3 linked regions of the Desulfatibacillum aliphaticivorans DSM 15576 genome follow. The protein of the gene in region 3 binds, or shares a complex with, the protein of the main gene of each other region. Links are inferred from orthologs where the notes say so. Each region holds a gene or a part of one and is shown on either strand. Other genes may lie near its edges.

What was found.
Region 1: the proteins of dnaN (region 3) and dnaX are in contact, whole or in part, in a cryo-EM structure (PDB 8GIZ), measured with the Escherichia coli proteins. The link is inferred for Desulfatibacillum aliphaticivorans DSM 15576 from one-to-one orthologs.
Region 2: the proteins of dnaN (region 3) and G491_RS0111425 are in contact, whole or in part, in a solved structure (PDB 1OK7), measured with the Escherichia coli proteins. The link is inferred for Desulfatibacillum aliphaticivorans DSM 15576 from one-to-one orthologs.

Annotation. Positions count from the first base shown.
Region 1 is NZ_AUCT01000011.1:85,430-88,560, forward strand. Bases 112-3,086 are described here. They hold dnaX (DNA polymerase III subunit gamma/tau), read left to right. Parts: upstream 112-514; coding sequence 515-2,659; downstream 2,660-3,086. Other genes in these bases: G491_RS0112345 (YbaB/EbfC family nucleoid-associated protein), read left to right, coding at 2,762-3,076. Outside these bases: recombination mediator RecR, read left to right, coding at 3,101-3,131. UniProt on the Escherichia coli protein: Part of the beta sliding clamp loading complex, which hydrolyzes ATP to load the beta clamp onto primed DNA to form the DNA replication pre-initiation complex.
Region 2 is NZ_AUCT01000010.1:105,545-108,679, reverse strand. Bases 129-3,107 are described here. They hold G491_RS0111425 (DNA polymerase IV), read right to left. Parts: upstream 2,224-3,107; coding sequence 1,033-2,223; downstream 129-1,032. Other genes in these bases: G491_RS0111420 (pyruvate kinase alpha/beta domain-containing protein), read left to right, coding at 2,364-2,915; prmA (50S ribosomal protein L11 methyltransferase), read right to left, coding at 129-1,026. Also shown: more of prmA, read right to left, coding at 94-128. UniProt on the Escherichia coli protein: Poorly processive, error-prone DNA polymerase involved in translesion repair and untargeted mutagenesis. Copies undamaged DNA at stalled replication forks, which arise in vivo from mismatched or misaligned primer ends.
Region 3 is NZ_AUCT01000013.1:64,973-68,123, reverse strand. The notes cover bases 21-3,015. They hold dnaN (DNA polymerase III subunit beta), read left to right. Parts: upstream 21-950; coding sequence 951-2,081; downstream 2,082-3,015. Other genes in these bases: gyrB (DNA topoisomerase (ATP-hydrolyzing) subunit B), read left to right, coding at 2,086-3,015; G491_RS0114110 (DUF4301 family protein), read left to right, coding at 21-660. In the rest of the region: more of G491_RS0114110, read left to right, coding at 1-20; more of gyrB, read left to right, coding at 3,016-3,151. UniProt on the Escherichia coli protein: Confers DNA tethering and processivity to DNA polymerases and other proteins. Acts as a clamp, forming a ring around DNA (a reaction catalyzed by the clamp-loading complex) which diffuses in an ATP-independent manner freely and bidirectionally along dsDNA.

The sequences.
Region 1 (3,131 bases), on a different replicon or contig from region 3:
CCAGCGTCCTTTATAAAAACGCCGGGAGAACGGATGCAACCCGAATTCATGAAAAACAGGGACTCTGGATTCCTGCGTTGGCAGGAATGACAGGATAAAGAGCAGGGCAAGCCCTGAGGCTACGGGCGCGGGGACCGCGCAACAACAGGCTGAGAGACCCGGCGACTACTGCGAGGAGACCTCGCAACTACGATAAAACGGTTTCGAACCGGGTTTTTCGCCCGCCTGACGTTTACGATTTCTATCATCTTTGCAGGTCGCACCTTGTGTTGCTAAGCAACCCAGGCAGCAAACCACGCTTCCTGGGCCACCCAAAGATGGGCGTGGGGACTGCGGCAGATTTTTTACAAAAAATTGATTTTATTTTACTTTTGAATAAGAGCAATTAAGATTCTTGGCAAATCGGACGGATTTTTTCCACTAAGTCTTGATAGCCAGCCTTAAATTGTTTATGAAACCAGAGTCAGCTATTTTTTCCCGAACTCATCCAGGATAGCGGTCCTACAGGTAATCCATGTCCTATCTTGTACTTGCTCGAAAATACAGGCCCCAGACCTTTGACGAGGTGGTGGCCCAGCCTCATGTTACCGAAACCCTGAAAAACGCCATTAATCAGGAACGGGTGGCCCACGCCCTGTGCCTTTCCGGCCCTCGCGGCACGGGCAAGACCACGGTGGCGCGCATTCTGGCCAAGGCCATGAATTGCGTGAACGGCCCCACGCCCGAGCCCTGCGGCGTTTGCGCTTCGTGCAAGGAAATCGCAGCCAGCAACGCGGTGGACGTGTTTGAAATCGACGGGGCGTCCAACAACAGCGTGGAGCAGGTCCGGGAGCTTCGGGAAAACGTGCAGTACGCCCCGGCTTTGGGCAACTACAAGGTGTACATCATCGACGAAGTGCACATGCTCTCCCAGGCCGCCTTCAACGCGCTCTTGAAAACCCTGGAGGAGCCGCCGCCCCACGTGATGTTCATCCTGGCCACCACGGAAAGCCATAAGATTCCGGTGACCATCCTTTCCAGGTGCCAGCGCTACGATTTCAAGCGTATCAGCCTGGACGACATTGTGGGGCATCTGGCCAAACTGGCGGGGCTGGAAAACTTCACCATCGAGGAGCAAAGCTTGTGGGCCGTAGCCCGGCGCTCCGGCGGCTGCATGCGCGATGCGTTGAGCCTTTTGGATCAGGTCATGGCTTATTCCACGGGCGAAGCGTCCTTTGAAAAGGTTCTGGACATTTTGGGCGTGGCCGGACGCAAGTCCTTGTTCGCCCTGGCCCAGGCTCTTTTAGACCGGGACGTCCCGGCCTGCCTCACCGCCGTGGACCAACTTTACGCCAGGGGATACGACCTGAAGCAGGTCATGGCCGACCTGTTGGACCACCTGCGGAATCTCACCGTGGTGAAAACGGTCCGGGATCCCGGCCTGCTCCTGGACATTCCTCCCGGCGAGATCCAGGCCATGCAGGAGCAGGTCGCCAATGCGTCTCCTGCTTTTGTGAATCAGGTCCTGAGCCTGCTTTTTAAAGAAGAGGCCGCGGTCAGGCTGTCGCCCCAGCCCAGGCTCGCCCTGGAAGTGGCTCTGATCCGCATTTGCGAAATCACCCCGGCCGTCGCCATAGACTCTTTAGTCGCCGCCTTGGAGGTTCTGGCCTCTCAGCCGGCGTCCAAAGACCAGATTATAAATATCGGCCCGGCATCCGGCCCGGCGCCCGCCCTGCCGGAGTCCGGCGGTGGAAGCGCGCCTCCTGCGCCGGAAGAGACAACGGCTTCCGCAGCGGAAGCGGCGCCTCAACACGAGGAATCCACTCCTGTCGCCGCGTCTGACCCTCAGACCGAACCGGAGCCGCAGGAAGCACTTGCACCTGAGCCGGAGCCCGAACCCGAACCGGAGCCGCCGGCGGAGCCTGAAAAGGAAGTTACACCGGAACCGGAACCCGAGCCCGAACCGCCGGAGGAGGAGCCCCAGGCGGCGCCGGAACCCGAACCGCAAGCTCCTGTGGAGAGCGCCCCGCCGGAGCCTGAAGAGGAATCCATTCCCGAGCAGGCTGCCGACTCGGATGCTTATCAGTCGGACGACGAGTCGCCTTATTATCCTGAGCCGGATCCCACATACGCTGCGGCCGACTCCGAGCCCATTATCCCGGACATGGAGCCGGACTACGGTCCTCCCCAATATGAAACCCGGGAGGTTCAACCGGACGTCGTCCAGGAGGCTGCAACGCCTGAAGAACCGGCTGCACCGGCCCCGGAGCCTGAAGAGGACGAGCCGGAGCCGCCGCCGTTTGAAGGAGATCCGTGGGAGGCTTTTTCCAAGGATGTGCAGGAAAAAAGCATTATGCTGGGCCTCACCCTTGAAAAATGCCGTTTAAAGGAATATGAAAAAGGCCGCTTCGTCCTGGAAACCGACGGCGCGCCTTTTTCGCGGGATCAGTTGAACACCCCGGAAAATCAGACGATTCTCACGGGCGTATGCAAAAGCCTCTTCGGCCGCAAGGTGCAATTCGTCATCGAAGAGCCCAGCGAGGAAAACCGGACCGCCCCGGTCATGAACCAGGCGGAAAAGCGCCGGGAACTGGAGCAGGAGGCGTTGAACCACCCCCTGGTGGAGGAAGCGGTGCGGATTTTCGGCGGCAAGGTTGTAGAAATTCGTCAAATGGAATAATATAGGAACCTGGTTCCAAAAAACCGGGAGCCAAAATAATACGCAGTAAACGGGGCGCCGGGCTTTGCTTGGCGCCAGCATTATTTGCACAAGGAGGAATGCATGAAAAAGGGAATGGGCAACATCATGAAGCAGGCTCAAAAGCTCCAGAACCAGATGGCCAAACTCCAGGAGGAACTGGGGGACAAGACCGTGGAAGCCTCCGCGGGCGGCGGCATGGTCAAGGTGGTTGTGAACGGCAAGCAGCAGGTTCTGTCCATTGAGATCGAGAAGGAAGTGGTTGACCCTGAAGACGTGGAAATGCTCCAGGACATGGTTTTGGCGGCCGTTAACGAAGGCCTGAACAAAAGCCAGGACATGGTGCAAGGCGAAATGGGCAAGCTCACGGGCGGCATGAACATTCCCGGCCTGTTCTAATTTTTTTATGAGGTTTTTCCTTTCATGTCCTTTTACCCTCCCAGCCTGGTCAATC
Region 2 (3,135 bases), on a different replicon or contig from region 3:
TTAAGGATTGCGCAGTCTGAGTTTGAGGCCCGGAACAACAGCTATATTTGGTTCCGACACCTATTATCAATAAAAATGGAGATGGGCGATTTGTCAAGGCATCCGTGCTGCAATGCCGACCCAACCGCCCGTCTCTTGTACCCTTTCAACGGAAAAACGGCAAGCGTCCAGTGCTTCCAGCACCAGATCCTTTTTCTCCGCCATGATTCCCGAAGCAATAAAAATCGAGCCCGGCGCCATAATCCGGGGGAGCCCGGGAATAAGCATTACGTTGGCTTCCGCCGTGATATTGGCCGCAACCATGTCAAAGGCGCCTTCCACAATTCCCGCCAGAAGATCCCCCAGCCATAACCCGAAATCACCTTCGTGAACCTGGTTGCATTTGAGGTTCTTGGCGGCCGCCTCCAGGGCGTCCATGTCGTTGTCGCAGCCGAAAACCTTGCGGGCGCCCAGCTTGTATGCCCCGATCATGAGAATGCCCGATCCCGTACCCACGTCCAGAAACCGTTCCGGCGCCTTTTTGAGGCATTCCGTTTCGATCATTTCCAAACACACGGCCGTGGTCGGATGGGTTCCCGTACCAAAGGCCATGCCAGGATCCAGCTCAATGAGCATGCGCTTTTCCGGGTTTTCGTAATCCTCCCAACTGGGCTTGATAACCAAGGATTCGCCGATTTCAATGGGATGAAAATGGGCCTTCCACGCGGTTTCCCAGGGCTGGTCGTCCTGCTTCGAAAAGTGGACGGAATAATCCGTCAGGACCGACCCCTTGAGGTCGTCCAGGGCCCGGGTCAAGTCCGCTTTGCGCCCTTCGAACAAATCGTCCAAAGGCAAAAAAGCCGTGACGCTGTGCTCCTTGCTGTCCGGAACGCTGGATCCCGAACCGTCCTGGACCATGCCGGTCTCGCCGGGCGTCGTCATTTCCAGGCCTTCCGCGCCGTGCTCCATGACCAGATAGGAGACCATTTCCTGGGCCAGTTCCGGCTCAGCGGCTTCAAATACGATTTTTATTTCCATCCATTGCATAGAATATTACCTGAGATTGTGTTTGGCGACGTCGGTAACCAGGGCCGCCGGCTCCACGGTCCCGGAGCCGAACCGGTCCCATATGCCGTCCAGGGCCTGGTTCAGCTTCCTTTTTCTCTCCGATGCCGTGGGATCGTCAAATAAGCCGGGCTGCCAGGCCTGACCGGGCGTTACCAGTTGGGACAAGGTCACGCCGAGAAGACGGACCGCTTTGCTGCCGACCAGGGTCTTTTGTAGCAGTTTTTTGGCGTGTGTGTAAATCTCTCCCGGATCGTCAGTAGGAGATTCCAGGGTGACAGACCGGGTGACCTGGACAAAGTCGGCGTATTTTACCTTGATGTTGACAGTCCGCCCTGTGGCTTCCTCCTTGCGCATGCGCCTTGCCACTCTTTCGGAAAGGAAGAGCATCCACTTGTAGGCCTCTTCCAGAGTGTAGACGTTATGGTCAAAGGTGATCTCCCGTCCGATGGACTTGGCCGCGCCCGGCGGTTCCACGGGGCGGTCGTCCATGCCTCGGGCGAAGGCGTATATGACTTCGCCGTTCCTGCCGAAATTGGCGGAAAGCATTTCCTGGGTCAGTTTTCTGACGTCGTGAATCGTCTTCACGCCCAGACTGCGTAATTTGTCTCGGGAAGCAGGCCCCACGCCCCACAACCGGGATATGGGCAGGGGATCCAAAAAATCCTGGGTTTTATCCGCAGGCACGACCAACAGGCCGTTGGGCTTGCACAGGTCCGAGGCGATCTTGGCGACCAGCTTGTTTTTGGCGATTCCTGCGGAAGCTGTGATGCCCAGGGATGATTCTATCTGCCTGCGGATATTGGCGGCGATTTCCTCCCCGGACCCGAAAAGACGGGTGGAGGAGGTGACGTCCATGAACGCCTCGTCCAGGGAAATAGGCTCCACAAGCGGTGTGTATTGATGGAAGATTTCAAAAACCTTGCGGGATATCTCCTGGTAGCGGGCTCTCCTCACCGGCAGAAAAACGCCCTTTGGGCAGAGCTTCCTGGCCGTGACAATGGGCATGGCCGAACGCACGCCAAGTTTTCTGGCCTCGTAGGAGGCGGAGCATACCACGCCGCGATTGCTCGCTCCTCCCACAATCACGCATTGGCCCCTTAATTCCGGGTTATCCAAGAGCTCCACGGAGGCGTAAAACGCGTCCATGTCTACGTGGATAATCAGGTTTTCCGTCATGAAGGTCTCCCCAACCTTGAATTCTCCCAACAATATTAATCTTTTGGAAGGCAAGGTCAATTGCTTTGACAAAAACAGGGTTTTAAAATAGTCCTTGAAAAGATGTTGCACCCCAAAGTCAATGCAAGGAGGTTTATATCATGTATTTCAACGCACCCGGAAAAGAAAACACAAAAGCGACTCTGGAAGCAGCTTATAAGCGCGCCCAGGAATTGGGCGTCAACGAAATCGTCCTGGCCTCCAGCAAGGGCGACACCGCCTACGCAGCCCTGGAAATCTGCAAGGGCATGAAGATCACGGCGGTCACCTACCACTGTGGGTTCACCACCCCCTTTGTGTCCGTGATGAAAGAGGAAATCAAGCAGGACCTGGAAAGCAAAGGCGTCCGGGTGATTTCCGCCACCCACGCCCTGTCCGGCGTGGAGCGCTCCCTTCTGAACAAGTACGGCGGAGGCCTGTGCCCCGTGCTGATTATGGCCGACACCCTCAAGCTCTTCGGCCAGGGCCCCAAGGTGGCCGTGGAAGTAAGCATCATGGCGACCGACGGCGGCGCGCTCACGGGCGCGGACATCATTGCCGTGGGAGGCTCGGGGCGCGGCGCGGACTCGGCCCTGGTGATCAAACCGGCGGGCCAGTCCCATGTCTTTGATATGAAAATCCGCGAGATCATCTGCAAACCCCGGGAATTCTAATCGGGTGATTCATAGGGCAGGCCTCCGCGCCTGCCCTGGTTTGTAGTTGCGGGGTCTCCCCGCATTTTTTCGTTGAGTGGCCTTGGCAGAGCAGTATCCTGCCAGGGTGCGCAAGCACATTTAGTGTGGCCTATTCACTATTTCAAAGCCGGAGTTGTCGACGGCCGTAAAAAGCAAGTCGAAACCATTTTTCGTAGTTGCGCGGTTCCCGCGCTTGTAG
Region 3 (3,151 bases):
GTCGTTCCCGACCGCTTGAAGGCCGAAAGATCCCGATGGAAAAAGGCCTTGGGCGGTTTCATGGTCTTCCTCCAGGACCGGACTTTCAAATACATCCGAATGCTTTCCCGGGAGGACGCCAATTTTACCATGCTTAACGAAGCCGTGGACTTTGTCTCGGACTTATTCGGCCTGAAATCCCATTTTCACGGCCTGACCCCCGAGGCAACCAGAGAGACTGTCCTTAAGCTGCTTAACCGGCCGGTCAGGATTTGCGGCATGGTTAAAAACGAGGGCGATCCCGGGGGCGCCCCTTTTTGGGTGCGCGGAAACGACGGCGCCACGACCATCCAAATCGTGGAAAGCGCCCAGATCAATAAGGAATCCCAAAAATCCGTGGATATTTTTTCGTCGTCCACCCACTTCAACCCCGTGGACGTGGTTGTCGGAGTTACGGATTATCAGGGAAACAAGTTTGACCTGACCGACTTTGTGGATAATGATGCGGTTTTTATTTCGGAAAAATCCCTGGAGGGGCGGCCCTTAAGGGCCCTGGAACGCCCGGGTTTATGGAACGGGTCCATGTCGGGCTGGAACACGGTTTTCGTGGAAGTGTCCAAAGCCTCCTTTAATCCGGTTAAAACCGTAAACGACCTCCTTCTTCCGTCTCATCAGGTATGATTTTTTCTTATTTTATGCTATGGTAAAAGGTCCTGGATTTGGCGGCTGCGGACTGTTTAAATCCAGGACGGCAACATTGACGATTAATCGGGACTTATTAACAAAGAAAAAATTCCTGTTCAAAAGCCCCGGTTTTTCAGCGCCTGATTCACAAGGGTGTCAACATATTTTCAAAAATTTATTTTCAATTATTTTAAAGACCTATTGCTTTTTTTGAAGATATGAAATATCCTTATTTTTATTATGAAGTTTTTAGAATAAACTAAAATAATATCACTCTGGAGAACGCCATGCAGTTTTCAATCAGCAAGGAAATCTTTCTGGACGGCATAACAAAAGTGCAGGGAATCGCGGGTAGAAAAACCACCTTCCCCATCACAGCCAATGTGCTTATCTCTGCCCAGGGCTCCACCATCACCTTGGTGGCCACTGATTTGGAAATCGGTTTTAAAGGCCATTATCCAGCCACAGTGGAAGAAGAAGGCACTATCACCATTCCGGGAAAAAAGCTGTTTGAGATAGTCAGGGAGTTTCCCCACGGCACCGTGGATGTTCGGGACCTGGAAAACGGCTGGGTGCAGATCTTCAAGGACAAGGTCCAATACAAGATCGTCGGCATGGATCCCAATGACTTTCCAAAACTGCCTGAAGTGGAAGGGATGGAGCTTTTTGAACTGGATTCCCTGGTGTTCGCCGACATGATCGAAAAAACCAATCTGTCCGGCGGCATGAGTTCAGAGGAAAAACGGCCCCATCTCATAGGCGTGTACCTGGAAAAAATCGTCCAGGAGGAGAAAAACGGCCTGCGTATGGTTTCCACAGACGGCAACCGCCTGGCCAGGGTGGACTATATACCGGACGAAGGCATGCAGCCGCCTGCTTTTGACGGCGCCAAGGGAGTCATCCTGCCGAAAAAGGTGATGACCGAAATCCTTCGGGTGTCGGAAGGCGGAGGAAAGATAAGCCTTGGGGTGCAGAAGAACTATTTCGTCATTCAAAAGGAGGCCGAAACCATCATCGGCAGACTGGTGGAAGGGGAATATCCCGACTATAATCTGGTCATCCCTAATGATCTGGAAACTTTTTTCGAGATTGAAAAGCAGCCTTTTGTTTCCATTTTGAAAAGAATGTCTATCTTATGTTCTGAGCGTTACAGGGCCGTCCGATTCAAGGTGGATCCCCAGCGCCTGGAAGTAAGCGTGAATAACCCGGAATTGGGAGATTCCAATGAAGAAATGCCCATTGCTTTTAATGGCGGGGCATTTGAAGCGGCCTTTAACCCCCGTTTTTTTGTGGACGCTTTAAATCCTATGAAAAGCGACATGATCAAGGTTAATATCCTGGACTCCAGCAAGCCCTGCATTCTGGAAGGCTCTGAAGATCCGAGATATCTGTCCGTCATCATGCCCATGAGAATGTAAAATAATGACACAAGAATACACCGCTGAAAATATCAAGGTCCTACAAGGACTGGAAGCCGTTCGCAAAAGACCTTCCATGTATATTGGAAACGTCAGTACCGAGGGTTTGCATCACCTTGTTTACGAGGTTGTGGACAACAGTATCGACGAAGCCATGGCCGGGTATTGCGACCATATCCAGGTGACTATTCATGAAGACAATAGCGTCACCGTAGAGGATAACGGCCGCGGCATCCCGACGGGCATGCATAAGACGGAAGGCATTCCCGCCGTGGAAGTGGTTATGTGCAAGCTCCACGCCGGCGGTAAATTCGACAACGCGACGTACAAAGTCTCCGGCGGCCTCCATGGCGTCGGCGTCTCCGTGGTGAACGCCCTGTCCGATTTTCTGGAAGTGGAAATTTACCAGGGAGGGGAGATTTATTATCAAACCTACTCCAAGGGAGGGAAAACCAGCGAGCTTGAGGTCATCGGCAAGACCAAAAAGCGCGGCACCAAAATCCACTTCGCGCCCGACACCACCATTATGACCGATGAGGATTACCAGTACGCCATCCTGAGCAAGAGGCTGCGTGAACTGGCGTTCCTCAACGCGGGCATCAAGATCACCCTGGAAGACGAACGCTCCGACGAGGAGAAAGAGGAATTCCTGTATAAGGGCGGCATCATATCCTTTGTGGAATACCTCAACAGAAGCCGGACCACCCTGCACAAGCCCATTTTTATGGCTGGCGCCAAAAGCAATATTGAAATTGAGGTGGCCCTGCAATACACCACTGCGTTCTCCGAAAGCATCCTGACCTTCGCCAATAACATCAACACGGCGGAAGGCGGAAGCCACTTGATCGGCTTTAAAGCGGCCCTCACCAGGACCATCAATCAATACGCTTCCAGCGATAATGTCGCCAAAAACGCCCAAACAAAAATTTCAGGCGACGATGTTCGCGAAGGCCTGACAGCTATTGTGAGCATCCGCATTCCAGATCCTCAGTTTGAAGGCCAGACCAAAACCAAATTGGGCAATAGCGAAGTAAAAGGCCTCGTGGAAAGTTTGGTCAATGAGAAATTGG